Regions from separate parts of the Vibrio sp. NH-UV-68 genome, predicted to be linked through region 2. Evidence: predicted binding sites of a transcription regulator. Region 2 holds the regulator's gene; each other region holds the start of a gene.
The links. Region 2 encodes CRP, which controls carbon source genes, mostly activating them, when cyclic AMP is high. Its sites were predicted from a motif close to TGTGANNNNNNTCACA; they were not measured.
Positions count from the first base shown of each region.

Region 1: the regulator CRP is predicted to act here: its motif matches at 6,968-6,983, upstream of ViNHUV68_RS11420 (NupC/NupG family nucleoside CNT transporter).
Region 3: the regulator CRP is predicted to act here: its motif matches at 6,174-6,189, upstream of deoD (purine-nucleoside phosphorylase).

Region 1 covers NZ_CP134975.1:2,490,097-2,500,880, forward strand. The annotation lists gene ViNHUV68_RS11390 (AhpA/YtjB family protein) at 1-52, shown strand, start outside; gene deoD (purine-nucleoside phosphorylase) at 195-914, opposite strand; gene ViNHUV68_RS11400 (phosphopentomutase) at 984-2,204, opposite strand; gene deoA (thymidine phosphorylase) at 2,393-3,721, opposite strand; gene deoC (deoxyribose-phosphate aldolase) at 3,945-4,721, opposite strand; gene ViNHUV68_RS11415 (XapX domain-containing protein) at 4,980-5,150, opposite strand; gene ViNHUV68_RS11420 (NupC/NupG family nucleoside CNT transporter) at 5,561-6,823, opposite strand; gene ViNHUV68_RS11425 (TatD family hydrolase) at 7,028-7,795, opposite strand; gene ViNHUV68_RS11430 (DUF5363 family protein) at 7,801-7,941, opposite strand; gene yaaA (peroxide stress protein YaaA) at 7,955-8,731, opposite strand; gene ViNHUV68_RS11440 (amino acid carrier protein) at 8,955-10,385, opposite strand.
Region 2 covers NZ_CP134975.1:236,197-246,980, forward strand. The annotation lists gene ViNHUV68_RS01060 (ExeM/NucH family extracellular endonuclease) at 1-1,184, shown strand, start outside; gene ViNHUV68_RS01065 (hypothetical protein) at 1,594-1,962, opposite strand; gene ViNHUV68_RS01070 (aminodeoxychorismate/anthranilate synthase component II) at 2,188-2,775, shown strand; gene ViNHUV68_RS01075 (acetylornithine/succinyldiaminopimelate transaminase) at 3,177-4,391, shown strand; gene astA (arginine N-succinyltransferase) at 4,518-5,537, shown strand; gene astD (succinylglutamate-semialdehyde dehydrogenase) at 5,553-7,010, shown strand; gene ViNHUV68_RS01090 (DUF1338 domain-containing protein) at 7,173-7,964, shown strand; gene crp (cAMP-activated global transcriptional regulator CRP) at 8,170-8,802, opposite strand; gene ViNHUV68_RS01100 (phosphoribulokinase) at 9,046-9,915, opposite strand; gene ViNHUV68_RS01105 (YheU family protein) at 10,006-10,218, opposite strand; gene ViNHUV68_RS01110 (hydrolase) at 10,262-10,784, opposite strand, start outside.
Region 3 covers NZ_CP134976.1:544,708-555,491, forward strand. The annotation lists gene ViNHUV68_RS16845 (EamA family transporter) at 1-626, shown strand, start outside; gene ViNHUV68_RS16850 (GGDEF domain-containing protein) at 653-2,233, opposite strand; gene ViNHUV68_RS16855 (hypothetical protein) at 2,214-3,701, opposite strand; gene ViNHUV68_RS16860 (lactate dehydrogenase) at 3,833-5,302, opposite strand; gene deoD (purine-nucleoside phosphorylase) at 5,359-6,069, opposite strand; gene ViNHUV68_RS16870 (DUF1722 domain-containing protein) at 6,421-7,371, shown strand; gene ViNHUV68_RS16875 (MerR family transcriptional regulator) at 7,361-8,149, shown strand; gene phrB (deoxyribodipyrimidine photo-lyase) at 8,158-9,585, shown strand; gene ViNHUV68_RS16885 (L,D-transpeptidase family protein) at 9,575-10,480, shown strand; gene ViNHUV68_RS16890 (Lpp/OprI family alanine-zipper lipoprotein) at 10,527-10,775, opposite strand.

The sequences.
Region 1 (10,784 bases), 890 kb from region 2:
CCGTAAGCCGAACAAACGCAAAGGCGAGAACCTGCTGTTGAAAGATATGTAGTGAGACGCGAGACAATGATTAAGGGTTGACACTAAGTGTCAACCCTCTTCTTTTCATCCAGATAATTAAGCTCTAACAAGCACCCCGACTGCTGGTAACACTCGATTTGCTAATCACGAACCGATCTCGGAGCGAAGTGATGTTACTCGGCATCACCAAGAAGAACTGAGTCTAACGCGATGATCATCATATCGTTAAAGGTAGTTTGACGCTCATCAGACGTAGTTTGCTCACCGGTCTTGATATGATCAGACACCGTACAGATAGTCAGCGCTTTCGCACCATATTCGGCACATACGCCATAAATACCAGCCGCTTCCATTTCAACACCGACGATGCCGTACTTGTCCATGACATCAAACATTTCTGGATCTGGCGTGTAGAACAGCTCAGCAGAGAATAAGTTACCCACTTTTACTTCAATGCCGCGCGCTTTGGCCGCATCTTCTGCAGCGCGAACCATTTTGTAGTCAGCAATTGCCGCAAAATCATGATCTTTAAAGCGAATACGGTTCACTTTCGAGTCAGTACATGCGCCCATGCCAATCACAACATCGCGAACTTTAATATCTTCACTAACCGCACCACAGCTACCGACACGGATAATTTTCTTAACCCCGAAGTCTTTGATTAGCTCAGTGGCGTAAATTGAGCACGATGGAATACCCATACCGTGGCCCATAACAGAAACTTTACGACCTTTGTAAGTGCCCGTGAAACCGTACATATTGCGTACGTCACATACCTGTACAACATCTTCTAGGAAAGTTTCTGCAATGTATTTGGCACGTAGTGGGTCACCTGGCATAAGAACTACATCAGCGAATGCGCCCATTTCTGCATTGATATGTGGAGTTGCCATGATTGAATGTCCTTAGTTAACGATAACAAAATAATAGAGGGGCAAGCCCTCTATTAATATGAATAGTGATTACAGAAAATTCTTACCGTAATCCATTGGTGATATGCCGAAGTAACTGGCCAGCGTTTGACCAATATCAGCAAAGCTTTCGCGTAAACCCAGTGAGCCTGCGGGAACTTTCGGCCCATAAACGATAACGGGAATGTGCTCACGAGTATGATCGGTACCTGGCCATGTTGGGTCACAGCCATGATCAGCGGTCAAGATCAAGACATCGTCTTCTTTCATCATTTCGATGACTTCGTTGATTCGACCATCGAAGTACTCTAGTGCTGCTGCGTAGCCTGCAACATCGCGGCGATGGCCGTACGCTGAGTCAAAGTCGACAAAGTTTGTGAAGACAATGGTGTTATCAGCCGCGACTTTGATCGCTTCTTTTGTCGCTTCAAACAGTGCAGGAATACCCGTTGCTTTGGTTTTTTGCGTAATACCGCAACCAGCATAGATATCGGAAATTTTACCGATTGAGTGAACCTGACCACCTTTCTCATCGACCAATTTTTGCAACACTGTCGCTGATGGTGGCTCTAGAGAAAGGTCTCGGCGGTTGCCAGTACGCTCAAATTGGCCTTTGCCTGGGCCAATAAATGGACGCGCGATAACACGGCCAATATTGTAATCTTCAAGCTCTTCACGCGCAATTTGGCACAGCTCTAACAAGCGATCGAGGCCAAAGGTCTCTTCGTGACAAGCAATTTGAAATACCGAGTCAGCAGAAGTATAGAAAATAGGTTGCCCTGTTTTCATATGCGCTTCACCTAAATCATCCAGCACTTGCGTACCCGATGCATGGCAATTGCCAAGGAAACCATCCAGACCTGCACGCTCTAAAATACGGTCGGTCAGCTCTGTAGGGAAGCTGTTCTGTTTATCCGTGAAATAACCCCAATCAAACAATACTGGCACACCCGCAATTTCCCAGTGACCAGATGGCGTGTCTTTGCCAGAAGATAACTCGGCCGCATGACCATAGGCACCAATGATCTCAACGTCGGCATCTAGACCTGGAGCAAAGCGACCTGTTGACTCTTTGTGCGCCATCGCCAAGCCCAATTTAGACAGGTTTGGCAGTGTCAGCGGACCGCGACGATCCGCGTTGTCAGCTAAGCCTTGAGCACACTGATCAGCGATATGACCGAGAGTGTCTGCACCAACATCACCAAACTTATCAGCATCAGCGGTTTCACCAATGCCAAACGAATCTAGTACTAAAATAAATGCTCTTTTCATTGCTCTCTTCCTTTAACTGGTCGAGAGCAAATGCTCAATCGACCAATCTTATTAATATTATGTTAATCCCTAAATAATTGGAGTTACAGCTAGGCGACAAGCAAATTCAGCCCTAGGAGCATAGAAGCTCTATGTGATTAGGGTGAATTTTCGCCGTCAACAACGCTGCAACTTCAAGTATGACGGGATTAAATGTCTTCAGCGCGAATCTGACGATAAATCTCTGGCGTCGGCGTGTATTCACCACCAACGGTGATCGCTTGTTTCAATGCATCCGCAGCTTCTTGCCACTGCGCTTCATTGCGAGCATGAATGACCGCCAAAGGCTTATCACTTGACGCTTGTTCACCAAGGCGAATGAAGTGGTCAAAACCTACCGCATAATCAATCGTATCGGTTGCCACGCGGCGACCACCACCCATTCCGACGACGGCCATACCAATAGCGCGCGTATCCATCGCCGAAACGACGCCCGACTCATCCGCATAAACAGGTTTGATGATGTCTGCTTTATCAAGGTAGTTATCGTAGTTCTCAACGAAATCTGCCGGACCACCTAAGCCTGCGACCATTTTACCGAAACACTCAGCTGCTTTGCCGTTGTCCAGCACTTGCATCAATTTTGCACGCGCGTCTTCGGTGTTATCAGCCAGCTTGCCAAGCACTAACATCTCAGCACATGACGCCATGGTCACTTCAAGCAAACGTGGGTTACGGTATTCACCAGTAAGGAATCGCACCGCTTCACGCACTTCAACCGCATTGCCAGCAGAAGATGCCAGCACTTGGTTCATATCCGTCAAGATTGCAGTGGTCTTAGTTCCCGCACCATTAGCCACGGCTACAATTGACTTAGCGAGTTCTTCAGACGCCTCGTACGTTGGCATAAATGCGCCAGAACCTACTTTGACATCCATCACCAACGACTCAAGACCGGCCGCCAGTTTCTTCGACAGAATTGACGCAGTAATCAGTGAGATGTTGTCTACTGTCGCGGTAATATCACGTGTTGCGTAAACACGCTTATCTGCCGGTGCAAGATCGCCCGTTTGACCGATGATAGCCACACCGGCGTCTTTAGTCACATCACCAAACACTTCGTTAGTTGGGGTAATGTTGTAGCCTGGAATAGACTCAAGTTTATCAAGTGTACCGCCAGTGTGACCAAGACCACGACCCGAAATCATGGGTACAAAACCACCACATGCGGCCACCATAGGGCCAAGCATCAGTGAGGTTACGTCGCCGACACCACCAGTTGAGTGTTTATCAACGATTGGACCACCGAAGTTCTTGTGGCTCCAATCAATCACCATGCCTGAATCACGCATTGCACACGTTAAAGCAATACGTTCAGGCATGGTCATTTCATTAAAAAAAATCGCCATAGCAAACGCTGCAATCTGACCTTCAGAGACGCTATTATTTGCCACGCCTTGAATAAAGAAGTTAATTTCTTCCGCGGTTAGCACTTCGCCGTCACGTTTTTTACGAATGATTTCTTGAGGTAAGTACATTAGATCCTCCCACGCTGTGAATAGCGATGGTTGTAAGGTAAAGAGGTTATGTGGAACAGCAAAATGCCGCTCCACCAAACAGACTTTATTTTCATCAATTCTCTACATATTTGGCGTTGCAGCTAGGCGTCAAGTAAGTTCATTCCTATGAGCTTAGAGGCTCTATGTGATTAGGATGAACTTACGTAGACAACAACGCTGCGCCGCCAAATAGACGAGAAAATTAGTAGGCTGCTGGATCAGCAGTCTCGTCTGTCACTTCTAATGTATTAAGTAGGTTAGTTAGTAGGCTTGACGCACCAAAACGGTAATGACGAGCATCCACCCAGTTATCTCCTAGGATCTCATCTGCCATTGCCAAATACGCTTGTGCATCTTCAGCCGTACGAACGCCACCAGCAGGTTTGAAACCCACACTTTCGGCAACGCCCATGTCACGAATCACTTCTAGCATCATGCGAGCGTATTCTGGAGTTGCGTTTACTGGCACTTTACCTGTGGAGGTTTTGATGAAGTCGGCACCCGCTTTGATACAGATTTCAGAAGCCTTTTTGATCAGCGCTTCTTCTTTGAGCTCACCGGTTTCGATGATCACTTTAAGCAAAATGTCTCCGCAAGCCGCTTTACATTGCTTAACAAGCTCGAAACCCACTTCCTCGTTACCTGCCATCAGCGCACGGTATGGGAATACCACGTCGACTTCATCTGCACCGTACGCCACTGCTGCTTTGGTTTCAGCCACTGCGATATCAATATCGTCATTACCGTGTGGGAAGTTAGTTACCGTCGCAATACGAATATCAGGTGTGCCTTGCTCACGAAGTGTTTTCTTCGCAATCGGAATAAAGCGAGGGTATATACAGATTGCAGCTGTGTTTCCTACTGCTGATTTAGCGTCATGACAAAGTGATATAACTTTCGCATCAGTGTCATCATCATTCAGCGTAGTTAGGTCCATAAGTTTTAGTGCACGTAGTGCTGCTGCTTTTAAATCGCTCATTTCTATCTCCGATCAATATTCAAAAAAGTGACGGTTCTAAATACATTTTTAGAACTGCAGTCATTTATGAACGGACTTGGTTCCTTGAAGACTCGGCATATACAGCGAAAATATGCCAATTGCTATCCCTGTCACCGCACAGTACCAGTTTGGTCTATGGCACAACAATCTGCGATTGCGGTGTCTAACGTATATGGGCTCTGCCCTAGCAACTTATGTTGCCACTATCGATAATCATACTCCTTGTATCGATTATCTCTAGCTAAAAAACTTCTCAATGATCCATTGATAAGTTAGACCACCTAAGTAAACCCCAACAATGCCCATAATGCCTGACAAAACAGGCGGCGCTGGTATGGGTAACTTAAGCGCAGAAAACAGGACTCCAACAACAAAACCCGCTAAGGTTGCGAGGATAACTTCATTCATGAGTTTTACCCTACTATCTATAGTTAACTACATTATAGATATTTATCGCGGAACTGTAGTCGCTCATAGAGCGCAAACGGTTTGTATCTCAAAAAAGTGTCTGTTCAACGTTTGCGCGGGCTAGCCTCTCGCAAACATGATGTATTTTCTTGTCTGAACCGAGAACAGACAATAGTTGAAAACTTAACTTAATCACAGACAAGTCATGTTCTCAGATTGTCAAAATTGTGAGTGTGGGAGCAAAGCTCCTAGGATTCTAATCTCTGGGAGCTTAGCTCGCTAAGTGGCTAGAATGAGAAATCTCAGTTAGCGCAGTCATCACAATACGCGGAAAACAAAAAAGCCCCGTAGCACACAGTGTGTGGCTACGGGGCTTTTAAAGTGGCGTCTATATAATCTTTCTTACTTAATTAGAAAGATAGGAAGAAGCCAGCGATTGTCGCTGCCATCAGGTTAGATAGCGTACCAGCACAAACCGCTTTAACACCCATACGAGCGATGTCGTGACGACGGTTTGGCGCTAGGCCACCTAGACCACCTAGTAGAATCGCGATAGAAGAAAGGTTTGCGAAACCACATAGAGCGAAGGCAATGATTGCTTGAGTCTTCTCAGTCATCACAGCACCTGTCGCTGCAACTACTTGAGCGTTCTCACCAACATAAGGGACGAAGTTCAGGTAAGCAACGAATTCGTTCACAACCAGTTTTTGACCGATGAATGAACCAGCAACTGTTGCTTCTTCCCATGGCACACCGATTAGGAATGCTAGAGGCGAGAATAGGTAACCTAGTAGGATTTCTAGTGTTAGCTCAGGCATACCGAACCAACCGCCAACGCCACCTAGAATACCGTTAACCAATGCGATTAGGCCGATGAATGCCAATAGCATTGCACCAACGTTAAGCGCAAGTTGTAGACCAACTGATGCACCGCCTGCAGCTGCGTCGATAACGTTAGCTGGCTTGTCGTCACCACCGTCAATGTCATTACCTAGATTTTCATCTGGAGTGTCAGTTTCAGGCTTGATGATTTTAGCGAATAAAAGACCACCAGGTGCTGCCATGAATGATGCTGCTACAAGGTATTCTAGAGGAACACCCATAGACGCGTAACCTGCTAGTACACCACCAGCAACAGACGCTAAACCACCACACATTACTGCAAATAGCTCAGATTGAGTCATTTTAGGTACAAACGGACGAACCACTAGCGGCGCTTCAGTTTGACCAACAAAAATGTTAGCTGCTGCAGACATAGACTCGGCACGTGAAGTACCTAGTGCTTTTTGTAGACCACCACCAAGAATCTTGATAACCCATTGCATAACACCAATGTAGTAAAGTACAGAGATAAGTGCAGAGAAGAAGATTAGTGTTGGGAGTACTTGGAATGCAAAGATGAAACCGATACCGTCAACTGAGAAGTTAACAAGGTTGCCGAATAGGAAACCAGTACCGTCTTTACCGTAATCGATAACGTTCTGTACACCAGCTGAGAAACCAGCCAGTAGGTCGCGACCCCATGGTACGTAAAGAACGAAACCACCGATGATAAATTGGATAGCAAAAGCGCCACCCACAGTTCTTAGATTGATAGCTTTGCGGTTATCAGACAGTAGTAATGCAAGTCCTAGCAATACTGCCATGCCGACTAGGCTCATAAACAGGCTCATAGTTTATGACTTCCTTATAGGTTATTTATTGGCGTGTGACAAAATGGTGCTCAAAAGAAGCCGCAATTATACTCATCCGTCCATTGATAAAGTAATGCCGCCCTCACAGTTTCTGATAAGATTCATCATGCATTCACTCAGTTACGTGAATTAAGTCACATTTAGGTGTATTTGCATTCATCAAATGAACAATTTCTTTAGGAATTATTCACAAATACCGAACGCCAGGTTGCTATTTTTCCAAACGTTTTCAGCAACCGTTTGCTTAGGCATTTCCTTTAACTCCGAGAGACAGGTCAATATTTGAGCTATCATTTTGGGATGATTCGGCTTGCCTTGATGACCATTCAATGGCATGTCGGGAGAATCCGTCTCTAAAACGATATGCTGCAAGGGAAGCGAAGCGATCGCGTGTCGAGTTTTCTGCGCACGTGGATAGGTAATCACGCCGCCGACGCCAATGAAAAAACCACGTTCAACCCACTGCATTGCTTGTTGGTAGCTACCAGAAAAACCGTGTACCACGCCCCCTTGTTCGAAGCGAAGTTGCTTTAACAATTGCAACAATCGTGGCTGACTTTTTCGACAGTGAATAACCAAAGGCAATTGGCTCTGCTGAGCTAAGCGAACTTGAGCAATAAACAGTTGTTCTTGCCACTGCGGGTCGATGTTAATCATAGCGTCTAGGCCACACTCGCCTACCGCAACGCATTTGTTATCACGCTCCGAAAGCTGCTTTTCAAGCTGTTTAATCGAGGAATCGGGGGTTAAAAAATAGGGGTGGAAACCAAGCGCATAGTAAATAGAGCAATGGCGACTGGCTAAATCGCGCACTGACTGCCAATTTTCTGCCCCGATAGAGGGCAGCATAATCCTCTCGACACCAACGCTATGGGCCTGTGCGAGATGAGCCGCAATATCATCAGCAAAAGGGGCAAAATCAAAATGACAGTGGGTATCAAAAAGGCGCACTAGGGCTACGCCTCAGAATTATCAGAGTCATGATGAGCTGGGTCACGGCGATAAGGCACACAACTACGCTTATTCTCCGGCGTCAATCCCATTGATAGACACCAAGCGTCGTATCGTGCGATTAAGCGTTTAAGCCAGTTGATCATTATCGCCCCCTTGTTATGACTGCTCTTCGCGCTTAAACACCAATTCAGTCGGTGTTGATTCCTGCTCGGCAAAGTAATACCCCGCCGTATCAAACTGAGTTAAGTCCGCGACACTAGAGATTCTGTTGTCAATAATATAGCGTGCCATCATGCCGCGTGCTTTCTTGGCGTAGAAGCTGATCACTTTATATTGCCCTTTCTTGCAATCTTTAAATACCGGGGTAATCACTTGCGCATCAAGCGCTTTCGGCTTGACCGCTTTAAAATACTCATTCGACGCTAAGTTAATCAGTACATTGTCACCTTGCTTGGCAATCGCCTGATTAAGCTTATCGGTGATCACATTGCCCCAAAACTGGTAGAGGTTACTGCCTTTGTCGTTGGCGAGTTTGGTTCCCATCTCTAGGCGGTATGGCTGCATAAGATCAAGTGGCCTAAGTAGCCCATAGAGACCAGATAGCATCCGCAGGTGATCCTGAGCATAAGCGAAATCGTCTTCCGACAAAGACTCGGCGTCAAGGCCAGTATAAACGTCACCTTTAAACGCCAAGATAGCTTGACGTGCATTGTCTGGTGTAAATGTATCACTCCACTCCTGGAAACGACCAACATTGAGATCAGCAATCTTATCACTGACTTTCATCAAACTGGCAACGTCAGCAGGCGTTAACTGACGGCAAACTTCAATTAATTGTTTTGAATAGTCAAGCAACTCAGGCTGGGTATACTTCTGCGTTGCGAGTGGTGATTCATAATCTAAGGTTTTCGCTGGTGAAACGACAACTAACATGACTTTACTCTATCTATTGTACGTTGAGCTATAGGTTACAAAAAAAGCCATGCAATGTCTGCATGGCTTTTTAAATCGTTTTGATAGGCAAATCTGATAACCTAAATAATTGGAGTTGTAGCTAGGCGGCAAGTCCATTCAGCCCTATGAGCATAGTATCACTATGTGATTAGGGTGAATTGACGCAGGCGACAACGCTACAACTTCAAGTATGACGGTTATATTAGTCTTTTTTGCTCTGATCCCAAATACCTTCTTCGAGTTGAGACTTCAACTCAGGGAAGTCATTCGAATCAAAGGTTGGCAATTTACCTTCATCCAACTGACGGTTGTAATCTTTTGCCAGTTTAATCACGATACCTGATAGCAGCAAAATCGCCACTAAGTTGACAATCGCCATCAGGCCCATGGAAACATCGGCCAAGGCCCAAACAACTGGCAGTGATGCCATGGCACCAAACATTACCATGCCTAGTACGATGATACGGAAGATACCCAGGCCTGCTTTATGATTGTGCTCTAAGAAGATCAGGTTGGTTTCTGCGTACGAATAGTTGGCAATAATCGATGTGAAGGCGAAGAAGAAAATCGCCACGGCAACGAAGATGCCGCCCCAATCACCGACTTGCGAACTTAACGCCGCTTGAGTCAATTCGATACCAGTGATTTCACCGTGCGGTACATACTCACCCGACATCAAGATAATGGCCACCGTTGAAGAACAGATAACCATAGTGTCCATGAAGACACCGAGCATCTGTACGTAACCTTGAGAAGCAGGGTGTGGCGGGTAAGGCGTTGCTGATGCCGCCGCATTCGGTGCAGAACCCATACCCGCTTCATTCGAAAATAGACCACGTTTGATACCATTGATCATCGCTTGAGCAATCGCGTAGCCCAGACCACCAGCTGCGGCTTCTTGCAAGCCAAAGGCACTCTTAAAGATAAGCGTTAATACTGCAGGTAACTTCTCAAAGTTAGTGACCATGATAAACATCGCCAGCAGCAGATAGGCAAGCGCCATAATAGGTACAATTAGCTCTGCAACTCGCGCAATGCGTTTAATGCCACCAAAAATAACCACAGAAGAAAGTAGAACAACGACAACACCTACATAGGTATTATCCCAACCAAATGCATTGTGCATCGCGTTGGCAATCGAGTTCGCTTGTACTGCATTGAACACTAGACCAAAGGCAATAATAAGGAATACTGAGAACAGTACGCCCATCCAGCGCATACCTAGGCCTTTTTCCATGTAGTAAGCAGGGCCACCACGGTAGTTGCCATCGTCATCTTTGGTTTTATAGAGTTGTGCTAATGTGCTCTCGGCAAACGATGTTGCCATACCGAGCATTGCAATTAGCCACATCCAGAAAATAGCGCCTGGTCCACCAGCGGTGAGCGCTACAGCAACACCAGCCATGTTACCAGTACCAACACGAGCAGCTAGACTAGTACAAAGTGCTTGGAAAGATGAGATACCAGCTTTGTCTGCTTTACGACTGTTCTTCAATACTGAAAACATATGGCCGAAGTGACGGAATTGGATAAAACCTAGACGGACCGTGAAGTAAACTCCAACACCGACGAGTAGATAAACAAGAATCGACCCCCAAAGTAGGTCATTCATTAAGTTAATTAAATCTGTCATAACATCCTCATAGTGAGTTATCGCTGACCTTTGCTTCCTAGCCATCCATCTAACTGCCCAACAAGTGTCAATCGTTCATATCATGTTGGTGTAATGGTGTATGCAGTTTAGATCTGTAAAACTCGCCTCATGCTTCCATTTTACGTATCAACGTTTTTCGACGGGCGGATAATGCAGCGAAGAGCGAGAAAAATCAATATGCACACAGACTCATTCAATTGTTATATTTCACTATATAATCACCACCAATTAACACAAAACAACACAAGCAACTAACAACAAATAAATGAGCCGATAATAATTTCACAACATTTCACAATAAACGAAACATAACACCCTAGTCTCTTACATTCGATCACGAAACCTTAGCCACCAAGGGCTAACGTCGTACGGTAAAAT
Region 2 (10,784 bases):
TACGTATCGCAACCTTCAACGTATTAAACTACTTCAACTCGCCGTTTGGTGGTGATGCTAACCAACATGGTAATAACCGTGGTGCCAATAGCTTTGAAGAATTTGAAGTACAGCAGGCTAAGATTGTTAACGCCATCTTACGTCTTGATGCGGATATCATTGGCTTGATGGAAATCGAGAACAACGGTTTTGGTGACAGCGGCGCTATTCGCCAACTGGTTGAACAGCTTAACCAACAGATTGATGCTAAGAAAGATCGCTACGCGTTTGTCAGCGTCGACAGTAATGGCGATAAAGTGGCGGATGAAAATGACTCTATCGGTACTGACGTGATCACCACTGGCGTGATCTACCGTCCTAAAGTGGTCAAGCTTAAAGAGTCACGTGTGATCGCGATGCCAAGCCAACAAGCCCCAGAGGTGCTAGACGACAAAGGTAAAGTGATCGAAGACGGTAAGAACTACCAACGTGATTCACTGGCACCAACGTTTAAAGTCAAAGGCAGCAAAGAGACCATAACGGTTGCGATTAATCACTTTAAATCGAAAGGTTCGAAGTGTTGGGAAGACGCCGCACCGATTGATCAAGGCGGTCAAGGGGGCAAAGATCTCGATAAGCAAGGCTCGTGTGAGAACTTCCGCGTTGCCGCGGCAGTCGCTCTGGGGGATGCATTAAAAGAGATCGACGGTCATAAAGTGATCTTGGGTGATATGAACTCATACGGCATGGAAGACCCAATGCTGGTGCTAACGGATTACAGCCAAGAGAAATACGGCAAAACCATCAAAGCAGCACGTAACACTTATATTAGTGGCGAGGCTCAGTACGGTGATGAAGGAGCGGTGATTAATCACAACTACGGCTACATCAACGCGGTGGCGAAAGCGCATCCAAACAGTTGGAGTTACTCATTCAACGATGAGGTTGGCGCACTGGATCATCTGTTGATCAGTCCAAGTCTTGAGAAGCACTTTGTTGATGCCACCGACTGGCACATCAATGGCGGTGAATCGACGCTGTTTGATTACAACGATGAGTACAAAGGTGACCTGCCTAAGTACAACGACCACTTCCGTTCATCAGACCACGATCCGGCGGTTCTTGAACTGAACATGGCTGGCTCATTTAGCTTTGGCGCCATGATGTCACTGTTCGGCCTCGCGCTGTGGCGCCGTCGTAAGTAGTGACCGAATTTAATTAAGAGTAAAAGGGTAGGTGAATATACACCTACCCTTTTACATTGACTTTTTCTTTAGTGATTCAAAGCCAGTACAGCAGCCATTCATTATCGCTGATAAGAGAACTCATTTTTTCACCAAAACTTCCGAGGCGAATGGAGTGATATTAAGTCGTGATGCGAACTTTCCTAGGCCAGTAATTCAGCTCCAATAAGCGTGGAAAACGGAATGCCTGAAACTAAGCATCTTATTTAAGAGTCATTTTTAAGAGTTATTCAATTTTAGGAAGTTTGTTTTTCTGTCTGAATTACGCAACAAAGTCTATCAAGGAAGTTATTGTCAGAATGCTGCGTTTATACGTTTAAAAATAGCCGTGTGTAACAACAAACCGCCACATCAAGTGGCGGTTTTAGTATTATAGGTACTGATCTTCTTCTAGACAGCGATTCTCATCAAATTGATCAAAGCGACCACGGCGACCTTTAAAGTGTATGCTGACAATCATGCCTTTTTCTACAAAGTAGCGCAGATTATCACATGAGAGCTCACGACCTACTTTCTTAGTGACTGTTCTATCCCACATCATACCATTTGGTAGCTCTTGAACGAGCGAGATTACACCAGTTTCGTCAACTTTGATTTCTTCGTTAGAAGATAGGACCTTGCGAGCTTCTTCGATCGTTTCTTGATTTGCAGTCGGAATAAGACCTTTATCTGATGTGCTTTGGCATGCAGTTAGTAGCAGTGCAGAAACTACGCTAGCAAGTAATGCTTTTAGCTTCATTTGTACCTCTTAATTGTATTTTAATAGACCTAGCCCATATCGAGCAGGTGCATGATAGTATAAATGTGTTTTATGTATATAAAATCATTAAACATTTGTGTGTTTTATCGATTGCGATTTGACAGTTGAAGGTGAAATTATCTGTTTGATAATGCTTGCCTTTCTTGTCCTGTATTGCACAATACCGTCCCTATATGGAAATTTATCAACACCTGTTGTGATGTCATGCTGTTAATCATCGATAACTACGATTCGTTTACTTACAACCTTTATCAATACTTCTGTGAGTTAGGTGCAGAGGTCAAAGTGGTGCGCAACGATGAGATCGATATTGCCGGCATCAGCCAACTTAACCCCAGTCACTTAGTGATCTCTCCTGGGCCGTGTACGCCTAACGAAGCTGGTATTTCACTCTCCGCGATTGAACATTTTGCCGGTAAATTGCCGATTCTTGGCGTCTGTTTGGGCCATCAGGCGATTGCACAGGTGTTTGGTGGTCAAGTGGTGCGAGCGCGCCAAGTGATGCATGGTAAAACCTCACCGATTCGCCATAACAATCGCAGTGTCTTTGCTGGTCTGAATAATCCGCTGACGGTCACCCGTTACCACTCACTGGTGGTAAAAAATGGCACGTTACCCGATTGCTTCGAACTGACGGCTTGGACGGAACTGGCTGATGGCTCGATGGATGAAATTATGGGTTACCAACATAAAACCTTACCCATTGATGCGGTTCAGTTTCATCCAGAGTCGATTAAAACAGAGCAGGGCCACCAAATCCTTGCCAACTTTATCGCTCGAAGCGCGCTTTAAAACAGCATTTGTAAGTTTTCGGTGGGCGACAAAGCCTGAGCAAGATCACCTTTCTTAACATTTCTTTCATAATTCAGCTGGCGGATATTTTGTGAAAAAGTATGCGCAGAGTTTGTGACGCCTACGCTCAAGCCCTTATTGAGACTATGATTAACCTAAGCTTATCTTTGTTATAAGAATATATTGCTTCATAAAAGCGATGGCATGATGCATAAATACTCAACGGTGGTGGTTATTCGGCTTCATAGCGGTTGCCAAAAAGAACAAATCACTATTGAAATGGTTAATTAAATGTAAATACAATGCCGTAATTGCTAACAAGCAAAACAATATCTTATTTCATTGAATCGAAGTAAGGACACCATATTCGCTATGCATGCGGTATCGAGAGGGAATGTGCAATGACTGTAGAAATGAATGTAGAACGCGGTTTGTTTGATGAGGTAATGGTACCTTGTTATAACCCAATGGAAATGATCCCAGTAAAAGGCGAGGGTGCTCGCGTTTGGGACCAGCAAGGTAACGAATACATCGATTTTGCTGGTGGTATTGCCGTGAGCTGCTTGGGTCATTGTCACCCTGCGATGGTTAACGCTTTAACTGAGCAAGGCAACAAACTTTGGCACCTTAGTAACGTCATGACTAACGAGCCTGCGCTGCGTCTTGCGAAAAAACTTACTGAAATCAGCTTTGCCGAGAAAGTGTTCTTTGCGAACTCTGGCGCTGAAGCGAACGAAGCCGCTTTGAAACTGGCTCGCCGTTATGCGGTTGACAAATTTGGCCCTGAAAAATCAGAAATTATCGCCTTTCAACAAGGTTTCCATGGCCGCACATTCTTTACTGTAACGGTTGGTGGTCAGTCGACTTACTCTGATGGTTTTGGTCCGAAACCGGGTGACGTGACTCACTTGCCTTACAACGATGTTGACGCGCTGCGTGAGCACATCTCGGATCGCACTTGTGCCATTATGATGGAACCGCTGCAAGGCGAAGGTGGCATCATTGCCCCGACGGATGAATTCGTGCAAACCGTGCGTGAGTTATGTGACAAACACAATGCACTGCTTATTTTTGATGAAGTGCAAACCGGTAACGGCCGTACGGGGCATTTCTATGCCTATCAAGGTCTTGGCATCACGCCAGATATCCTAAGCACAGCAAAATCGCTTGGCGGCGGTTTCCCGATTGGCGCTATGCTAACGACAGAGAAACTGGCTGAGCACCTAAAAGTAGGCACGCATGGCTCGACTTATGGCGGGAACCCACTGGCTTGTGCTGTGGCTGAAGCTGTCGTCGATATCGTTAGCGCCCCAGAGACGCTGGCGGGCGTTGCTGAGCGTGAAGCTCTGTTCCGCGAAGGTCTGGCTAAGCTTAATGATAAATACAGCATGTTTGCTGAAATCCGTGGTAAAGGCCTGCTATTAGGTGCCGCGCTCAACGAACAATGGCAAGGCCGCGCCCGTGATGTATTAGTCGCGGCGGGCAAAGAAGGTTTGATGGTACTGGTTGCCGGTGCAAACGTGGTTCGTTTCACACCATCACTGGTGATCACCAAAGAAGAAATCCAACAAGGATTAGCTCGTCTAGATAAAGCTCTAGCAACGCTAGTTGAATAATTAATAACAATATCGGAGGCTTATAATTTAATAAGCCTCCCTATACCAGTGCTACCGTTCATGTGTTCAGCAAGGACGAGCAGATGAACGGTCGCATTGGTATCCTGCATCAGGAGGGAAGTATCGATGCTGGTTGTTCGCCCTATCGCACTGTCGGATTACGACGCGCTGCACACATGTGCCGTTGAATCTGGTCACGGATTCACATCTCTACCGGTTAACGAAGAACTGTTAACCAATCGTATTACTCATTCAGAATACAGTTTCGCCAAGCCGAACGTGAGTCAACCAGGGGACGAAGGTTACCTTATGGTCGGTTATGACAGCGAAACCGATGAGGTGGCTGGCTGTACTGGCATTGAAGCGTCAATAGGCTGGGACGTCCCTTTCTATTCGTACCACATTAGCACCATCGTGCACTCGTCAGCCAAATTGGGTGTTAATAACACGGTCAAGCTACTGACTTTTGGTAACAACTACACAGGTTGCAGTGAAATCTGCACCCTGTTTTTACGCCCTTCATTTCGTCAGGGGTTAAATGGCCGTTTGATGTCGAAATGTCGCTTCCTGATGATGGCAGAGCACCCGCATCGCTTCTCGAAAACGGTGTTTGCGGAGATGCGTGGTGTCTCTGATGAAGACGGAAACTCGCCATTTTGGCAGTGGCTGCAAGAGCACTTCTTCTCGATTGATTTCACCATGGCCGACTATTTGACCGGAATTGGTAAGAAAGGCTTTATTGCTGATTTGATGCCAAAACTACCGATTTACATCAACTTGCTGAGCAAAGAGGCGCAGGCGGTGATTGGTCAAGTACATGACAACACCAAACCGGCACTGAGACTGTTAGAAAAAGAAGGCTTCACCTGTCGTAACTACGTCGACATCTTCGATGGCGGCCCAACGGTTGAGTGTGATGTGCGTCATATCGAGTCGGTGCGTCACTCGATCCGCGCTAAAGTCACCGTGGCTGAGCACAGTAGCTCGCAAGACTGCCTGATCTCAAACACTTCATTTGAAAACTTCCGCGCCACCGCAGCCAAAGCCGCGTATGACAAAGAGTCTGGCTCTGTGATTATCTCACCAGCGGTAGCTCAAGCGCTGCACGTCAGTGATGGTGATTTCGTGCGTATGTTGCCTCAGTAAACAAAGGATAGAGTAATGACACATTGGATTGCAGGAGAATGGGTCGCAGGACAAGGCGAGCCAATCGATTCACTAAGCCCATACAACAATGAGGTGGTTTGGCAAGGCGACAGCGCCACTCCGGCTCAAGTTGATGCCGCAGTCAGTGCTGCGCGTACAGCGTTTTTGAGTTGGAAAAAACTCAGCTTCGCAGAACGTGAAGCCGTGGTACTGGCCTTTGCACAACAAGTAAAAAACAACAGCGAACATATCGCTGAAATCATTGCCAAAGAAACGGGTAAACCGATTTGGGAAACGCGCACTGAAGCGGCAGCAATGGCCGGAAAAATTGCGATTTCGATCCGTGCTTACCACGAGCGTACTGGTGAGTCACAGCGTGAAGCGGCGGGCAATCAAATTGTACTGCGCCACCGTCCGCTGGGGGTGATGGCGGTATTTGGTCCGTATAACTTTCCAGGCCACTTACCTAATGGTCACATTGTCCCAGCGCTGCTTGCGGGTAATACCGTGGTATTTAAACCTTCTGAGCAAACGCCGTTAACCGGTGAGTTTGCCATGAAGCTTTGGGAGCAAGCCGGCCTGCCTAAAGGGGTTATCAACCTAGTTCAAGGCGCCAAAGAGACCGGTATTGCGCTTGCTGACGCCAAAGGTATCGATGGCGTGCTGTTTACCGGCAGTGCTAATACGGGGCATATCTTGCATCGCCAATTTGCTGGTCAACCGGATAAGATGTTGGCACTAGAGATGGGCGGCAATAACCCGATGGTAATCTCTGAACATTATGGTGAGGTTGATGCGACGGTTTACACCATTATCCAGTCAGCTTTCATCAGTGCTGGTCAACGCTGTACCTGTGCTCGTCGACTGTATGTTCCGGTTGGTGAAAAAGGCGATATCCTAGTTAGCAAGTTGGTCGAAGCTACGCAGAAAATTCGTGTTGATCAGCCATTCGCTGAACCTGCCCCTTTTATGGGTCCACAAATTTCTAAAGCGGCCGCAGACTTTATTCTCAATGCCCAAGCGAATTTACAACAGCTTGGTGGCGTAAGCTTAGTGGAAGCGAAAGCGGGCGAAGCGGCGTTTGTTTCTCCTGGCATCATTGACGCGACGGCGATTGAGCAACTGCCAGATGAAGAGTACTTTGGTCCACTTCTGCAACTGGTTCGTTATCAGACGCTTGAACAAGCGGTCGAGCTTGCCAACGATACCCGTTTTGGTCTGTCTGCAGGCTTAGTCTCAACCCAAGATAGCGAGTGGGATTATTTTGTCGATCATATTCGTGCTGGGATTGTTAACCGTAATCGTCAACTTACGGGAGCAAGCGGTGACGCGCCATTTGGCGGTCCGGGTGCGTCAGGTAATTTGCGCCCTAGTGCTTTTTACGCCGCGGATTACTGCGCTTACCCTATGGCTTCAATGGAAGGGGAGGCGACCGTGCTTCCCGCGACGTTGAGCCCAGGTGTTGAACTGTAACTCCATAATAATATTAATAATAAGGGATTCCCTTGTTGCCCCGATATCGGGGCCTACAACGTCACAGGCTCAAGGCTATCGGATTGACTCGCTGGACATGTCGGTCCGATAGCCTTTTTTTATTGATACTCACAACGTAAACAACCCCAACAAGGAGGCGTTATGACGCCAGATGTTTTATTCCAATCGTTATGGAATGACTATATTCAACGCTTGTGTCCATCTGCTGAAAAAGTGCATCAATTGCTGCAAGAAGACGAAGCATTGATCAACGATCATATTGCGCTGCGAACGTTTAATGTTGCGCCTTTGGGCATTGCAACGCTAGCGCAGCCATTTTTGGATATCGGTTATACGCCGTGTGGTGACTACCTGTTTGAAAGTAAAAAGCTGGTGGCTAAACACTTTGAACATCCTGACCCAAAACAGCCTAAGGTCTTTATCAGTGAGTTGAAAGTAGAAGAGTGTTCTGAGTCGCTGCAAACGATCGTGGCTAAGCTGGTTGAGCAATTGGATCACAGTAAGCTAAAAGGTCATGAGTTCTTGTATGGTGGGCGTTTATGGGATTTAAGTTTTGCCGATTATCAAACGCTTGCGACTGAGAGTGAGTATGCCTCATGGCTGGCCGCGCATGGATATGGTGCCAATCATTTTACTGTCAGCGTTAATCAGTTGAAGGCATTTGATGAAGTGACGGCGGTCAATGACCATTTGCGTCAATCGGGCTTCACTATTAATGAATTTGGCGGTGAAGTGAAAGGCTCTCCAGAAGTACTTCTTGAGCAATCGTCGACCATGGCTGACAAAGTGTCGGTCGACTTTGCCGATGGCGCTCAAGTGATACCGGGCGGTTTCTATGAGTTTGCTAAGCGCTATCCGATGAGCAATGGTGAACTTTACCCGGGGTTTGTTGCGGCATCAGCTGATAAGATTTTCGAGAGTACGAATGGCTAGTCATTCTGCTATCAATAAGTCGTGATAGCCAGTGTCATTCTAAACAGCGAGGCACGAGCGTGATTCAGAATCTAATCACCACACACTCAAAGCCCAGATTCCGTAGAGCTTGTCCGTTACTTCTGGAATGACATGAGTCCAAAAAAATAAAAAGCCATCAATGGAAACATTGATGGCTTTTAACATTTCTAAACGTTAATTGAGATTAACGTGTGCCGTACACAACAATAGTTTTGCCGTGGGCAGAAATTAAGTTTTGCTCTTCAAGCATCTTCAAGATACGACCTACAGTCTCACGAGAACAGCCAACAATTTGGCCGATTTCCTGACGAGTGATCTTGATTTGCATACCGTCTGGGTGAGTCATCGCATCAGGTTGTTTTGCAAGGTTAAGTAGCGTTTGCGCGATACGGCCAGTAACGTCTAGGAACGCAAGGTCACCGACTTTTTGGCTTGTCACTTGTAGACGACTTGCCATTTGCGCTGACAGACGCATTAAGATGTCTGGGTTAACTTGAATTAGCTGACGGAATTTCTTGAATGAAATCTCCGCGACTTCACAAGGAGATTTTGCTCGAACCCATGCGGTACGTTCTTGATCTTCTTCGAACAAGCCAAGTTCGCCAATAAAGTCGCCTTGGTTGAGGTAAGAAAGAATCATTTCTTTACCTTCTTCATCCTTGATAAGTACCGCCACAGAACCTTTTACGATGTAGTACAAAGTTTCTGCTTTTTCGCCCGCATGGATCAGCGTGCTTTTTGATGGGTACTTATGAATATGACAATGTGAAAGAAACCATTCTAATGTTGGATCGGTTTGAGGTTTACCTAGAACCATAATATCTCACTTCCTCTGCAGGGTATGCTTGCTGCTTTCCATGTTGTAGCTAAGCCTTAGATTAAGACTTGCTAGGATAAGAGCACTTTATAAATGCTGCAAGCCAACTTGTGTTTCGGTAACAAATAGTATCCTTTTTCGAAAACGATTTCTTGATTTTAATCGGGTCCGGATAAGGTTTTACTATACAAAAATGTGCACATGATCACGGTATGAAAAGTAATCGTGTTTTAGCTGTGAGCTCTAGCCAATTTTTCCAGTTTCAATTAATTGTTGCAGGATCGGCCTGACAATTAGCTCCATGGCGAAACTCATTTTACCGCCTGGCACAACCAGTGTGTTATGGCGTGACATAAATGAGCCATCAATCATGGCGAGTAAATAAGGGAAGTCGACATTCTTGATACCACGTAATCGAATGACGACAAAACTCTCATCTAAACTTGGAATGCCTTTAGCGTTGAGCGGGTTGGAGGTGTCGACCGTAGGGACACGTTGAAAGTTAATGTGGGTGCGCGAAAACTGCGGAGTAATGTAGTTCAGATAGTCGTCCATTGAACGAACAATCGAATCCATCACCGCTTCTCGTGAGTGGCCGCGATCGCGAGTATCACGAACAAACTTTTGAATCCACTCTAAGTTGACGATCGGCACCATTCCAATTAGGAAATCGACATGTTGCGCGACGTTGACTTCACCATCGACCACGCCACCGTGCAAACCTTCATAAAAGAGAACGTCTGAATTTTCCGGAAGATCTTGCCAAGGGGTGAAGGTGCCGGGCATTTGATTATAAGGCACTGCTTCATCGAAGGTATGCAGGTAACGACGCATCTGGCCTATCCCTTCTTGGCCATACTTACGAAAGAACTCGGCGATGGCACCAAAATCATTCGCTTGTGGGCCAAAGTAGCTGATGTGGCGACCTTGTTCACGTGCTTTGCGTATTTCGACGTCCATCTCTGGACGGGTAAAACGGTGGAAGCTATCCCCTTCAATCCAAGCGGGTTTAATGCTCATCATGTTGAACATTTTACGGAACGCTTCTGATGTTGTTGTCGTTCCAGCTCCGGAGGAACCAGTTACGGCAATAATTGGGTGTTTTGCTGACATGACAAACCTTGTCTGTAAATAACCATCCTGTATACGCTTACCACTATACCATGCTTTAACTTAGCGTCACGGTATGATGTGCTTTAAAAGCTAAAGTTGGCGTCTGAGTTGAATATCAACCGTTTCATGCAGCTCTGAAAAAACCACAACGGCCTCGCCGGATTCAAGCTGGGTTTTGATTTGGTCGATTTTGTCTTGCAGAGAAATTTCCACATCGCCGTAATCTGTGCCTTCACGCAAGATGAACTCACGGATAAGATTGTCTAGCGTTTGTGGATCGATTTGTTGCCATGGAACGATCATAAATACCTCGTTACTTTATGCTCGGAAATGGAATAAGGCGCGATTATGCTGAAACTGCCAAACTTTGATAGTAGGCGGGCAGAGCCTCTTCAAGCCAAAAGCGCGGTTTGAGTGCGCTGCCGCTGACAAATCCGACATGTCCGCCTTGGTCAAAAAGCCGATAGTCGATGTTTTCTGGCAGCACGTATTTAGGAATGACCGCCTCGGTCATAAACGGATCGTCTTTGGCATGAATAATCTGGGTTGGCAGCTGAATCTGTTTGAGGCGATGAATACCTGAACACTGCTGGTAGTAGTCTTGGGCATCTTTAAACCCGTGCAGTGGTGCGGTGATCAGATCATCAAACTCATACAGTTTAGTGACTCGCTTGATATGTTGGTAACTAAGGCCAAGCTCGCCTTTTAACAGATGATGTTTTTGTAGCGCGCTCTTTTTCAGCGAAGCGAGTAAGTAGTTTTTGTACAGCTTAGAAAAGCCTTGCTCGATGCGCTTTGAACAAGAGGATAAATCTAATGGCGCTGAGACGATGGTTGCCGCATCAAGCAGTGGTTCATCTCGATATTGA
Region 3 (10,784 bases), on a different replicon from region 2:
CATTAAAACGGATTGGGCCGAATAAAACTTTATTACTCGAGTCGTTAGCGCCGCCACTTTCCGGGGTGTTGGCATTACTTGCTCTGGGTAGCGTATTACCTATCCAAAGTTGGCTAGGGGTTATTATCGTTACGGTCTCGGTATCAGTGGTAGTCTTTCACAGTGATGGTCAAACGATTGATTGGCAGGGGATAGGTTTTGGTTTACTTGCCAGTGTTTGCCAAGCAAGCGGTGTTGTTATTTCGCATTATGCATTGGTGGCTGGCGACGTTTCCCCTTTATTCGGCGCGTTCATCCGCCTTTCGGCTGGTGTGATGGCCGTAGTAGTGGTGATCGCGGTTGTAGAGAAACGGCCGTTTTCTGTGATGCGAAGTAATCTACGTTGTTTGACAGCGAATAGTTTTGGCTGGTTGCTTAGCGCGATTTTTGTTGGCACCTTTTTAGCCCTGTGGCTACAACAGATTGCGTTGAAATATGCCAACCCAGCAGTAGCACAAACGCTTATCGCGACCAGTCCACTGTTTATGCTCGCGATTTATGCGGTCAAAGGTCAACCTATTACGCGTCGTGGACTGATAGGCACGTTTTGCGCCGTGGCAGGTATTTCGCTATTCTTTGTACGTTGATAGGGTCATGCCAATCTATTGACTGACTATTCAGTACACACTTGGTTGCGTCCGTTGGCTTTAGCACGATACAGCGCTTTGTCGGCACGATAAAAGGTACGCTGAGTATTTTCCCCTTCGCGATGTAGCGTAATGCCAATACTGACGGTAAGGCCACGTTCACCCAAAATGTTATGCCAACCGAACTGATAAATGCGTTCGCGGTAGTTTTCTGCATGCATTTCGGCTTGTTCAAGCGTCGAGCGCTCAAGAATGATCAAAAACTCTTCGCCACCGAAGCGCACGCATGAAGCGCCACGGAATTTAAAGTAGGTATTAAGCTCATGAGCCACGTTGACAATTGCTTTATCGCCGACAAGGTGGCTAAGTTCATCATTGATTGACTTAAAGTGGTCAATATCGACGACCATCAGTGCAAAGGGGACATCATGCAGCAACAGATCTTTGAGTTTAACATCGAGCCATCGTCGGTTATGTAAGTTGGTTAATGGATCGGTAAACACGTCTTGTTGTAATTTCGCTACGGTATGCTTTTGATTCTCTGTTGTCTCTTTGAGCTCACGGTTCTCTTGCTCAGATAAGATCAGTTTTAACTGCAATTCAAAGCGCGATAGGCGGCGTAATTGACTTGCACCGAGTTCGCCAATCGGAACCTTCTTCATCAGATCGCTTTCAATACGATAAGCGTGTTTTTCGTAATTAAGGGCCGCTCGATAGTCTTTATTTTGCGTGCAGATCGCGGCAAGTGAGTCGCACAGTTTAAGGCTCAATACCGGTGAGGCGTAAAGTCGCACTCGTCTGCGGGTCGACTCGAGTAACCAGTTGGCGATATGTGGCTTGTTTTGTTCGCTCAAACAGTAGGCGATTTCAAGGCGTATCATGTTTGAGAGCCAGGTAGAATGAATATTGCCTGCGGCGTACTGAACGTTGCTTAAGCATTGCATCGCCAAATCAATCTGCTGGTTTTGTCGATAGAGCTTTGCCTGATACAGCAATACTTGACCGGACAGAACTTTATCGCTGACCAGAATACTGAGCTCTTCACACTCTTTGATTAACTCAGTCGCTGCAGTCGTACGGTTGAGTTCGATATAGCATGCGAGCATGTAGAGTTTATAACGTAGGCGTAATGAACGGCTGGTAATGGCGTGATCGATACTGTCGACCTTTTGGTAGTAACGCAGAGCGCGGTTATGATCGCCATAAGCGTCACATAAGTTACCCATGCCTAAAACTGCTAATACATAAGCATCAATAAAGCCGTTGTCGACCGCAATGGTTGATGCGCTGATGTACTGATTGAGCGCTCCATGGAAGTCACCATTTTCAACCATTCGTTCTGCTAAACCATGACGGACTTCTAAAACTAACTCTGCGTCTTCGGGCAGCGTTAAGTAATCAAGTGCTTCCCGCAGTTCATCAATACTGGTTTGCAGTTGTTTTAGCTCAGAGCGAAATTCAGCGCTAATGATTAAACATTGCGCTTTTTCTTGTGCTGTTGTGGCAACATGTTGTCGAGCATGATTCCAAAAAATCAGCGCTTCTTCACCGCTGACTGATGTCGCATCTAATCCAGAGTCGGTAATCTTATTTAACAGTACTTCCATCGTGTTCTTCCTGTCTCTGGTTTTCTTCTAGTTGATCTAAGGTGAATGGGAAAGAAAGAATGTCGTGATAGACCACTTTAGGGAGTTCGTTATTTAACCCTTTTCGATGCCAAGGGTAGATTTCTATCATTTTTGTCAGCACATCGAAAACGCCAACTGCCTCGTCGCCTTTATCAGCAAGTAAAATTCCCAGTCTTTCACTGCTTAAACGCGAGAGTAGATCTTGTTTGTTACACAGAGAGTGTGCGAGTTCGGTACAAATATCGAGATAATTTGAGTCTGAATGTTGCAACATGATGACTGCATGATTTGAACGTTTGAGCTCGGTCTTAAACAGAACCAATTGTTCCCACCAATAGGTTTCTGACACCATTTGGCTCAGCTGCTTTTCAGGATCGAACTCATGTTGTCCACGGATTCGGTTAATGAGTTTGCGCGCACGCTGTTCGAGTTGTCTTTTAGATGCGCGTGCTTTGTCGCTACTGACTCGGGCGGTTTGCTCACGCAACATATTAGTCGAATGTCGACGATATTTTCGGAATGCTTCGAGCGCTAATCGGTAATCGCCAGACTCTTCGGCGACAAGTGATTGTTGAAAGCAGATTTGTGACAGCAATTCACCGTTATCAAAAGTCACTGCAGATTGCTCGGCTTTAATCAACAGTCCTGCTGCTTTTTGAGGTTGTTTACGCAATAGTTCAACGCGCGCTCGACTGATAAAGGAGTGCGCCTTCATCCATATTAAGTCGTGTCGTATCGCAAGATCATGTGCTTTGTTGGTGGCTTCTTCGGCATCTTCAATACGTTCGAGTCCAAGTAGAGCAAGACCGCGAAAATCCCACACCTCCGCTTGCCACGTCTTATCGTAGTGATCTTTGAGTGCTTCTGCGGCCCCATCAAGCACTGAGAGCATCTCAACATAATTATTGAGGAGGTAGTAATCCCAAGCCAAAAGAATTCGCGCTTTACCCTCTAACCAACCAATGCGTGCGTTGTTGGCAACCTTTACGGCAAGTTCATGAGTGGTTTTGGCAAGGTGGTATTCATTGGTAATGCGCCAAACGTTACCTAGACCGATTAATGCTTCGAGTTGGATTTCAGTTTCATCAATCAGGGCGGATTGTTCTAACGCGTTAATCCAGTATTGCTGAGCTGAATAGTATTTAGCTTGGCCCCAATAATGCAGCGCGTGGATGTGTAAAATTTCTGGAAGCAAGTCGTCAGTATCGAGGACATTCAGTTTGCTGTACGCTTCTTTGATGTACTTTAGGCCTTTGCGGTACTCCATTGAGCACCACGCGCAGCGCGACATAATCACCAAACATTGGATTTCGCCCTCGGGATAGAGAATTTGTGCAGAACGCGATGCACATTGCTCTGCAACTGCCCAGACTTTTTCAGGGTCAGTCTCTATTCTGCCTTTGAGTTGCTCTATCTCGACTTCTAACAGCCGTTGGCTTTTATCCAATGAATCAATCCTATACTGCTGAGTATTCTACTTACACACCCTTTGTAGCATTATATGAATAGCTAGAGAGTGAACTCTACTAAAAGTAATAAAACAGGCACGGTTTAACGGCGCTCGTCACACTACCTTAGTTAGGCAAGCAGCTCACTCAGTGTCAAAGGTGATGGTGTGAGTTCTAACATCTGCGCCGCTGTCTTCCCTTCCTTATTTTGGTAGCACAAATTGTGCCAAGCTCTGAATATATCAAGCATAGGAAGCAAACCACCGGGTCGTAACTTACGTCTAGGCTCGTTGATAAAACTTTCAAAAAGCGTTTCAAAGCGGTGTTGGAAGAAAGCCGTTTGACGAATTGATGCAGTTCTAAGCCATTGTTTAGGTTGGTTGTTACAGCCAGCTAGGTAACAGATTCCCTTTGAGGTCGAGCCATTGTTTGCAATTGCCCAGCGGTCACGCCACCAGCCCATATGGACAATGTCAATTTTATCAATAGGGTAATCTTGATGCCATGATTGATCTTCTTCAACATACAGAAGGTCGACATTTTGACGTTGGATTCGTTGCAAACAGACACTCAGCGCAGCCGAACGTAGAACCGGGTCTTGCGGTAGGTATATAGAAACTTGTCGGTCCTCTTGGCACAAATCAAGCACATGTAAAAAATGCGCGTACGAGGTGTAGGGCGGTCGGATCAGTGCGCCCTTTGATGGGTAATTAAATACCGTCAGATTACCCATTGGGTCTTCGACATTACCGCGCGCTAGGATGGTTTGATATTTTTGATCAATACGTTCACGCAGTATCGGCGAGGGCTCAGGTGTCGTCATGTTGGCTTCAGATGAGTGATCACGAGAGACAAACCTTGCCGGATAGTGGTATGGGTCATGGTCAACCTCGCCTACAGGCTCTTCATTGGCCGAGTAATTGACATGCTGGCAAAGAATGTAACCACTGTGAGCTTCTCCGGTAGCGATCCATAATACGCCATTGTTGCTCTTGGGTTGGAGAGTAATATAGTGTGATGCCAGCTCATAATTGGCTGCATGATTTACCCAACGTGCATCAAACATAGCGAGCTTTCTTCGACATCGACTAGCGATATGATCGAGGTGATCGTAGAACGTCTTTGGATTGATCTCTAATTTGCGGCAGATTTCGCGCACCGAATAGCTCATAAAGAGCAAACCAAGGAGGTTTTCTTGAAAATGGAGTTTTTTGTTGGCACCGGACCACTTATCAACAAAGGTTGATTGGCACAATTTACAGCGATAGCGTTGGCGATCGCCACTGTAACCAAAAGCGTGGTAAAGGTTTTTGTGGGTATGAACTGAGAGGCCAAAGTTGTCACAGTCGTCGTTACGACATGCGGGAAGGCCATCACTGTGGAGATGTCTTAACCGATGCAGTTCGTTAAGCACCTCTTGGTTGTTAAGTAAGGGGGGGAAAGCACCACACTCCCGACAAACCATCGCAGGTCGCTTGGGGTTAGCGTGCTGCACAACATAACGATGTGCATCACTCAAACCAAAATTGTCACACGCCAATGTTTTACAAAAATTGAGTTGTAACCCGTCTGCGTCCTGTGGCAGTTTGCCAGTCGTCACTATCTCCCCCTCGGGATTAATATTGCTGCCAATAGATAGTTGGCAGCTAACTTTGATTAGATGTTGATGGCTGTTTCTAGTGCGACTTTCATCATGTCGTTGAATGACTTCTGACGCTCTTCAGCACTGAGTTTTTCGCCACGGATGATGTGGTCTGACACGGTAAGAATTGTCAGAGCTTTTGCACCAAGATCAGCCGCGACACCGTAGATACCAGCCGCTTCCATATCAACGCCTAAGATGCCTAATTTTTCCATCTTCTCGAAGATATCAGCTTCAGGAGTGTAGAAAAGGTCAGCAGAGAACACGTTACCGACTTTGATTGGCACTTGTTGCGCACGTGCTTGGTTAACCGCTTCTTCTAATAGACCGTAGTCAGCAATCGCTGCGAAGTCATGGTTGTTGAAACGAATACGGTTTACTTTCGAATCGGTAGAAGCACCCATACCGATGACAACATCCATAAGTTTAACGTCATCACGTACTGCGCCACAGCTACCAACACGAATAACATTTTTTACACCGTATTCAGCGATCAATTCGTGAACATAGATACAGCACGATGGGATACCCATACCATGGCCCATTACAGACACTTTCTTGCCTTTGTAAGTACCTGTATAGCCAAACATATTGCGAACATCACACACTTGCTCAACATCTTCTAAAAACGTTTCTGCGATGTACTTAGCTCGTAGTGGGTCACCAGGCATTAGCACGGTTTCAGCGAAATCACCTGGTTTTGCGTTAATGTGAGGGGTTGCCATAGTCAATACTCCAAGTTTATTAGTAACTCAAGCTTCTGATTACTAATTATGTTGATTTTGAATAATCTGTTGAGGCAATACTAGCCTTATGAAGTAATAAGCCATGAGATATAGCTCACATAAAGTGCCTGTCTATGCCCCTTTTTTACCATTGATAACTAAATGTGTTGAAAGTGATTGAGCAATCGATTCGGAAAAACGTTTGCTTAACCAAGTGAACGAAAACGGATTTTATTTCGTAACTGTTATTCAAAGTTATACAAATATTTTTTTTGTACACCTCATTAAAACTGTGCTAAAACTTATACAAGAATAAAAATTGTATAGCACAGTAATGTAAAGGAGCCACTCATGGATCAAACGATTAAAATAGGCATCAGTTCTTGTGTGTTAGGTGAGCGTGTGCGTTTCGACTCAGGCCACAAAATAAGTAAGTTTGTGACTAAGGAACTTGCGCCATACTTTGATTTTGTCCCCGTGTGCCCAGAGGTCGGCTCTGGCATGCCTGTGCCTCGACCTACCATTCGACTGGTTTCCGACCAAGAACGCATTGCGCTGGTTGAGACAAAAGATCCCACTCAGGACCACACTGATAAGGTGCTGGATTATTCGAAAAGTAAAGTTGCTGAGCTCGAACAACAGCAACTTTGCGGCTACATCGTTTGTGCAAAGTCTCCTACTTGCGGCATGGAACGAGTCAAGGTGTACAACAAGAACAACGCCGAGAGCATCGGGGTTGGCCTTTATACCAATGAATTGATGAAAGGCATGCCTTGGTTACCAGTTGAGGAAGATGGTCGTCTTAATGACCCCGTGTTAAAAGAGAACTTTATTACGCGGATTTTCTCACTTCATGACTTCTACAACTCGATGGGAGATGAGCCTACGAGAGGAAAGATCGTTGCGTTCCATTCGCGATACAAACTCACTTTAATGGCGCACCATCCTGCCTCTTATAAAGAGTTAGGTAAGCTTGTCGCCAACATCAAAGTGTATGAACTCGACGAGTTTTATCGCCTGTATCGAGAAGGACTGATGAACGCGATGTCACACCGCGCCAGTCGCAAAAACAATACCAATGTGCTGATGCATATCCAAGGTTACTTTAAGCGCAACTTAGACAAGAATCAAAAGCAAGAGTTACGTCAGGTCATTGATGATTATCGCGTCGGCCTACTACCTTTACTTGCGCCATTGACGCTGTTGAAACACTACTTATCGGCTCATCCGGATGAATATTTGGCTGAGCAGGCCTTCTTGCAACCACACCCTCAGGAGTTACGTTTAAGATATGGATTGTGAGAAAAAGCTATACGCAATTCGTGAAGTCTCTGAAATAACAGGCGTTAAACCAGTGACGCTCAGAGCTTGGCAAAGACGTTACAGTCTAGTTCAACCTCAGCGAACTGAAAAAGGGCATCGTCTGTACACAGACCAAGATGTCGCTTTGATCGGTGAGATCCAAGGTTGGCTCAACAAAGGGGTGCCGATTGGCAAGGTCAAAGCGGTGCTTGAGTCTAATGTCTCGCTTGATGGCGTCGAGTTGGTTGGCGTAGAGCAGTTAGAAGAGGTGGCGAAATTTCTTCAGGCTCTGGCTGATTTGAACAAGAGTAAAGCCGACGCTATCGTCAGTACGGTGCTAAAAGAGTATCCGCTCGACGTGGTCGATAGCCAATTTATTCAGCCTTCAGTGAAAGCATTATCTTTAGTCCGTTTTGGTTTGCGCTCACTGCAAAAAGGATTAATGGATGCGATTTTGTCTGCGCGCTTGAGCGCCATCATTGATGCCGAGAACAAAGCGGCTCGTAGTGGACGTTGCTTGTTTATTAGCTCAGATTCTATCAATGACTTTGGCTCGAGACTATGGGCATTGAAACTTTCACAATTAGGCATGCATGTGGTGATCATTGATGGTGTCGATGATTTATCTGGGTTAGTTGAGCATAGCGGTTTAGGCGCTTATCAGGTATTGGCTCTTTATAGCTCGCGTCCGTTAGGCCCAACTCAGACCGCAACAATAGAAAGAATCAAACACAGCTTTGATGGTGAAGTTTTGCTGTCAGATTTGATTGAACACTAGAGGGTAAAATGAATATTGTCTGGTTACGTCGAGATTTACGAGTAGAAGATAACAGCGCGCTTTATCACGCCTCAATTAGCGGTGAATCTGTGGTGGCGGTTTATATTGCTACGCCGCAAACGTGGGCTGAGCATCATCTTGCTCCGATCCAAGCGGACCTCATCTATCGTCGCTTATTCGAACTGCAAAAAGATCTTGAGCATAACAATATACCGCTGATTTACGCGCAAGCCCCGACGTACAATGAAGCGGCACAAATGGTTGCTGATCTCGCACAAACCCATTCAGCTTCGAGGGTTTATTTCAATAAAGAGTATGAAATCAATGAAGTTGCACGTGATAAACGACTTGTTGAATTGCTTGACGCAGCTGATCTTGAAAGTAACGCACTAGATGACAAGTGCCTATTGCCACCGGGCAGTGTGATGAATAAGCAAGGACAATACTTCAAAGTGTTTACCCCGTTCAAACGTGCTTATTTAGCCAAAATGTATCAACAACCATGGCGAGTCACTAAAGTTGCCCCCATTGCTCAGCGCGCAGTGTGGCATGATCAAAAGGTAACGCCATGGTGTCTTGAGTCCTGTTTTGATTATCCTCGTGAAAGCAGTGAAGCTTACGCGGTTGATACACAATCAATCATTGACCAATTGCGTGCTTTCGATAGCGATGGAGCGGATGGTTATGATCAGCAGAGGGATTTTCCGGCACTAAACGCTACCAGTTTGCTGTCGCCTTACCTTGCTATTGGCGCCTTATCAGTACGTCAATGTATGGCACGTTTAACCTACCAGCGTGAGCTCCCTTTGACGGGCGGACGAGAGGTGTGGCAAAGCGAGTTGGTGTGGCGAGAGTTCTACCAACATTTGATCTACTTTGAACCTAAATTAAGTAAAGGGCACAGTTTTACGCCGTGGGGGGATAACCTATTGTGGCGTGATAACCCGGCGTTTATCGAGGCATGGAAAACCGGCAATACGGGCTACCCAATTGTCGATGCGGCGATGCGTCAACTAAACAAAACCGGTTGGATGCATAATCGTCTTAGGATGATTGTGGCCAGCTTTCTTGTCAAAGATTTGCATGTTGATTGGCGCATTGGTGAGCAATACTTTATGTCCAAGCTGGTGGATGGTGACTACGCTGCAAACAACGGTGGGTGGCAATGGTGTGCATCAACGGGCTGCGATGGTCAGCCATACTTTCGCATTTTCAACCCAACCACACAGGGCGAACGCTTTGACCCTGAGGGGCACTTTGTTCGCACTTGGGTTCCTGAGTTAGCCAATTTGCCTGACAAGTGGATTCACTCTCCTTGGAAGTCGCCCAATGCCAAAGCTTTGTCATATCCTGCACCAATCGTTGATCACAAGAGCGAAAGAGAGATAACCTTAAGCCTCTACAAAGAAGCCAAGGAAACGAACGATGGTGCGTAAATTTATCGCTTGGTGTTGTTGCTTGAGTACATCTGTGTTTGCTGCCACTTACGACCTCCCGCTTGAAGGCAGCAGTATTGTTGGGCGTACTCAGTTTCATCAAGTGGCAGAGGGTGACACACTGGCTAATATTGCCAAGCAGTATGATGTGGGATTTTTGTCGCTTATGGCGGCAAACAAAGGCGTCGATCCTTTTTTGCCACAAGTTGACTACGTACTGACCATTCCAACTCAGATAATATTACCCAATGTCGAACGTCAAGGGGTGGTGATTAACTTGGCTGAACTGCGCCTCTACTACTTTCAACCTGAAATCAATAAAGTTCATATATTTCCGGTTGGGATTGGCCGAATTGGTCGCGATACGCCAGAAATGGAAACTCGCATTAGTCAGAAACGCCCCAATCCGACATGGACGCCACCAGCCTCTATTCGAAAAGAGTACCGTGCGAGAGGGATCGAGCTTCCAGCAGTGGTCCCAGCGGGGCCTGACAACCCTCTAGGGGAGTATGCACTTCGTCTCGCTTATGGTATTGGTGATTATCTTATTCATGGCACCAATAAAGATTTTGGAATCGGTCTGCGTGTCAGTTCTGGTTGCATTCGTATGGATCCAAAAGACATCGAATGGTTATTTGAAAAGGTAGAATTAGGTGAAAAGGTGCGGGTGATAAATCAACCAATTAAAGTTGCTTTGGAGCCCGATAGAAGTGTGTTTGTAGAAGCGCATGAACCCCTAACGCGCAGCGATGGCGTAAAACACGATCTGGAAGTGCCGATAGAGCTGAGTTGGTGGTTAGAAGAGTTTGATTATTCTGACGTTAAAGCACGTGCGGTCATCTTGGCACAAAACGGTGTCCCGGTTGAAATTGTTGCGCCAACACGTACATATTAAATCAAAAGAGGGTCAGCATGCTGACCCTCTTTTTTAGGAAGACGTATTACTTAGTGTAAGACTGAGCAATGTTGTCGATACGCTCGTTAGCACGTGCTGCTTCTTCTTGAGCTGCCATTGCTGAATCGTTCGATTTACGTACTTCTGATTGTAGAGCTTGAACGTCTTGGCTTAGTTGGCTGACTTGATTGCTTAGCTCATCCATTTTTGCTGTTGTTGCTTCATCAGGACCAGAGGCACAACCTGCTAGTAGAAGAACAGATGATGCTGCAGCTGCGATCAACATTTTGTTCATAAGAGAACT